2 regions of the Streptomyces sp. NPDC033216 genome follow, and region 1 is predicted to be linked to the other one. Evidence: riboswitches for the same ligand, from Rfam matches in the RefSeq annotation. Region 1 holds a riboswitch; the other holds the start of a gene.

The links. A riboswitch is a leader RNA that binds a small molecule or an ion and turns the genes downstream of it on or off. The one in region 1 is predicted to bind glycine.
Region 2: another riboswitch for glycine. It lies ahead of gcvP (aminomethyl-transferring glycine dehydrogenase); the one in region 1 lies ahead of gcvT (glycine cleavage system aminomethyltransferase GcvT).

The regions. Positions count from the first base shown of each region.
Region 1 covers NZ_JBVIQK010000028.1:27,974-30,168, reverse strand. The annotation lists gene ACZ5Y0_RS32355 (AAA family ATPase) at 1-617, opposite strand, end outside; glycine riboswitch at 794-893, shown strand; glycine riboswitch at 894-1,010, shown strand; gene gcvT (glycine cleavage system aminomethyltransferase GcvT) at 1,085-2,195, shown strand, end outside.
Region 2 covers NZ_JBVIQK010000010.1:254,853-257,047, forward strand. The annotation lists gene gcvP (aminomethyl-transferring glycine dehydrogenase) at 1-1,072, opposite strand, end outside; glycine riboswitch at 1,256-1,351, opposite strand; gene ACZ5Y0_RS20750 (PRC-barrel domain-containing protein) at 1,469-1,840, shown strand.

The DNA of each region.
Region 1 (2,195 bases):
CCCGCGGGAAGACGGCCCGTCTGCGCCGCGCGCAGCAGGCGGGAGGCGGCCCCGCGGTGGCGCCGGAAGGCGTACCGGGAGACGCCGCGGCCGCGCTCGCGCTGGCCCTCCAGGGCGGTGTCGACGGGGACGTCGAGCAGCACCAGGTGCAGGGTCCCGCCGCGACGGCGGGCCTCGCGGGCCAGCCAGGCCCGCACCCAGGCCTGCGTACCGCAGTCGTGGACGACGACGCCCTCGCCGGTGCGCAGGGCGCGGCGCAGACCCGCGTAGTGCGCGAGGCGGACGAGGGGGCGGTACAGGGCGTACGGCAGGGCGCTCGGCATGCGGGCGTCCCAGCGGTCGCGGGTGTCCTGGGAGTCGATGCGGACGCCCGTGACGGCGCGCCTCATCAGCGTCGACTTGCCGCTGCCGGGCAGTCCCGTGACCACGACCAGGTCGCGGGGCCCGAACGTCAGAGCGTGCGGGCTGTGGCCGGCGCGGTCACGCAGGTCGCGGAGAACCGGGGCGGGCGGTGCGCCGCACGCCACCTGGGGTGGGGCCTGTGGCTGCGCGGGCAGTGCGAGCGCCGGGCCGGTCGCGCGTGCGGAACCGGTCGCGAGTGCCGTGGTCCTGTTCACCGTCTTCGTCCTCCCCTGGGGTCAGACAAGTCTTCTCCCCGTCGAGCGTAAAGAGAAGGTAATGCGCTTCCTCTCGCGTTTTCATGCGCTTACCGCCACAGGCCGGTTACAGATGCGGCCTGCCGTGATCGGGCGCGGCGTGCGATGATGGCCGCGCCAACTGCATACCGGCCGTTTGAATCCGCGCGGGAGAGTCCCCACCGACAGCGTCGCTGGGGCGCCGAAGGAGCAAGTCCCTCCCTTGAATCTCTCAGGCCCCGTTACCGCGCGGGCGAGGCACATCTGAAAAGCGAGTCACCCCTCGGTGGCTCCACCCAAGGTGCAAGCCATGATCGACCCCGTTCGCGGGCGGTCATGGCGAACCTCTCAGGTTCCGATGACAGATGGGGAGGAACGACCTCGCTTCCCCCCACGCTCGGCTTCGCTCGCGCGGGAGGGACCCCATCGCCCTGGGAGACGAACGCCCGATGAGCAGTACCCCGCTCCGCCACACCGCCCTCGATGCCCTGCATCGTTCGCTCGGCGCCACCATGACCGACTTCGCCGGCTGGGACATGCCCCTGCGCTACGGCTCCGAGCGCGACGAGCACAACGCCGTGCGCTCCCGGGCCGGCCTCTTCGACCTCTCCCACATGGGCGAGATCACCGTCACCGGCCCGCAGGCGGGCGCGCTGCTGAACTTCGCCCTGGTCGGCAACATCGCGGCCGTGGGCGTGGGCCGTGCCCGCTACACCATGATCTGCGACGCCGACGGCGGCATCCTCGACGACCTCATCGTCTACCGGCTCGCCGACACCGAGTTCATGGTCGTCGCCAACGCCTCCAACGCCCAGGTCGTCCTGGACGCGCTGACCGCGCGCGCCGAGGGCTTCGACGCCGAGGTGCGCGACGACCGCGACGCCTACGCGCTCCTCGCCGTCCAGGGACCCGAGTCCCCCGGCATCCTGAAGTCGCTGACCGACGCCGACCTCGACAGTCTGAAGTACTACGCCGGCCTGCCCGGCACCGTCGCCGGCGTCCCCGCGCTCATCGCGCGCACCGGCTACACCGGCGAGGACGGGTTCGAGCTGTTCGTGAAGCCGGAGCACGCCGTCGAGCTGTGGCAGGCCCTGACGAAGGCCGGTCAGGGCGTCGGCCTGACCCCGTGCGGCCTGTCCTGCCGGGACACCCTCCGCCTGGAGGCGGGCATGCCGCTGTACGGGCATGAGCTGTCGACCGCGCTGACCCCCTTCGACGCCGGCCTCGGCCGGGTCGTGAAGTTCGACAAGGACGGCGACTTCGTGGGCCGCGCGGCGCTCGCCGCGGCCGCCGAGCGCGCCGAGACGGACCCGCCGCGCGTCCTCGTCGGCCTGGTCGCCGAGGGCCGCCGCGTCCCGCGCGCCGGGTACGCCGTGGTCGCGGGCGGCGAGGTGATCGGCGAGGTCACCTCCGGCGCCCCCTCCCCCACGCTGGGCAAGCCGATCGCGATGGCGTACGTCGACGCCGCCCACGCGGCTCCGGGCACGCCGGGTGTCGGCGTGGACATCCGGGGCAGCCACGAACCGTACGAGGTCGTGGCGCTGCCGTTCTACAAGCGTG
Region 2 (2,195 bases), on a different contig from region 1:
GGTAGACGGCATACATGCCGGCCATGACGGCGAGCAGCACCTGCGCCGTACAGATGTTGCTGGTCGCCTTCTCCCGGCGGATGTGCTGCTCACGGGTCTGCAACGCCAGCCGGTACGCCCTGTTGCCGTCGGCGTCGACGGACACGCCCACGAGCCTGCCGGGCAGGCTGCGCGCGAACTTCTCCTGGACGGCCAGGTAACCGGCGTGCGGCCCGCCGAAGCCCATCGGCACACCGAACCGCTGCGTCGTACCGATCGCGATGTCCGCGCCCAGCTCACCGGGTGAGGTCAGCAGCGTCAGCGCGAGCAGATCGGCGGCAACGGTGACGAGCGCCCCCAGCTCGTGCGCCTGCTCGATGACCGGCTTCAGGTCCCGTACGGCTCCGGAGGCGCCCGGGTACTGGATCAGTACGCCGTTGATCTCGCGCGCGGCGATGTCGGCCGGGATGCCGTCGCTGAGGTCGGCGACGACGACCTCGACGCCGGTCGGCTCGGCACGGGTCTCGATCACGGCGACGGTCTGCGGCAGCGCGTCCGCGTCGATCAGGAAGAGGCCCTTCTTGTTCTTCCCCATGCGCCGGGACAGAGCCATCGCCTCGGCCGCCGCCGTGCCCTCGTCGAGCAGCGATGCGCCGGAGGTCGGCAGCCCGGTCAGATCGGCGACCATGGTCTGGAAGTTCAGCAGCGCCTCGAGCCGGCCCTGCGAGATCTCCGGCTGGTACGGCGTGTAGGCCGTGTACCAGGCCGGGTTCTCCATGACGTTGCGCAGGATGACCGGCGGGGTGAAGGTGCCGTAGTAGCCGAGCCCGATCATCGAGTCCAGGACCTGGTTGCGGGCGGCCAGCGACCGCAGCTCGGCCAGCACCTCGGCCTCGGTCCGTGCGCCCGGCAGGTCCAGCGCGTCGGCGTTCTTGATCACATCGGGGACCGCGGCGGCGGTCAGCTCGTCGAGCGAGCCGTAGCCGACCTGCGCGAGCATCTTGGCCCGCGCCTCCTGGTCGGGCCCGATGTGGCGCTGCTCGAAGGGGATTCCCTGTTCGAGGTCGGAGAGCGGAATGCGATGGGCGGTCATTGCGGAGGCCTCCTGGTCAGACACGACCTTCGAGGGGCACCACTGGCGGGTACCCGGACGGCCTCCCCCTCTGTCATCTCAACCTGAGAGCTTCACCGGCCGCCCGAGGGCACCCGGCTTTCACCGTCGGTGAGAGCGGAAGCCGTCGACGCCGTCGGCACCCGCCCTGCTTTCCAGAGTGACCTCGTCCGTGCGGTACGTGAGCCTGAGAGATTCCGGGGAGGATTTGCTCCTTCGGCGCCTCCGGCGATCTCCGGAGGACTCTCCCGCACGGGGTCAGCAGCCGTTGCCAGACTACCAGCGAGGTCAACGAGGCCTCCTTTCGAGTGGCCGCCGCCCCCGATGTGCTCTTTCGTAGTGCTTACGGATGAGTGTGTGACCAAGTGGAGGGGTCTCGTGCAGACCGACATCGATCCGCGCAACCTGATCGGCCGCAAGGCGTTCGACCGCAACGGCACCAAGATCGGCGTCATCGACGAGGTCTACCTCGACGACGCGACCGGCGTGCCGGAATGGGCGGCCATACGGACCGGCCTGTTCAGCAGGGACGCCTTCGTCCCCCTGGAGCCCAGCGAACTGATCGAGGGCACCCTCCACGTCCCCTTCGACCGCGCCCTGATCAGGGACGCCCCTGACTTCGGCGTGGGCCGACACCTCTCCCCCGACCAGGAACTCCAGCTCTACCACCACTACGGCCTCGACGTGGGCGCCCCTCCGCCGCTCCCGGACCGCGACTTCGGCAGACTGGCGGGCAAGGAGGAGACCTGACCGGAGCGGACGCACCCGTGACCCAGCGCCGCCAGGAGCCCTCGGGTCATGGAGGGGCCGGGCCCGCCGGTGACGCGTCGCATGCGGGAACCGACGGGATCGGTGCGCCCGTCGACGGGACCGATCCGACCTCGACCTCCAGCCCGGAGACGGCGAAGTGCCGCCATGCGGTGGCGGCCCCCGGCCCGTGATTGCGGATCAGGCCGCCCGGGGCGAGTCACGCACCCGGGCGTCGTCGTCGGCATACCGGCCGGGCTCGGTCGTCAGCGCGACGAGATCGATGTCCGAGTCCGCCCGTCCCGGTGCCCCCGCCCCCGCGCCCCGGATCCGACGAGCGGCGCCCCGCCGACGTCCT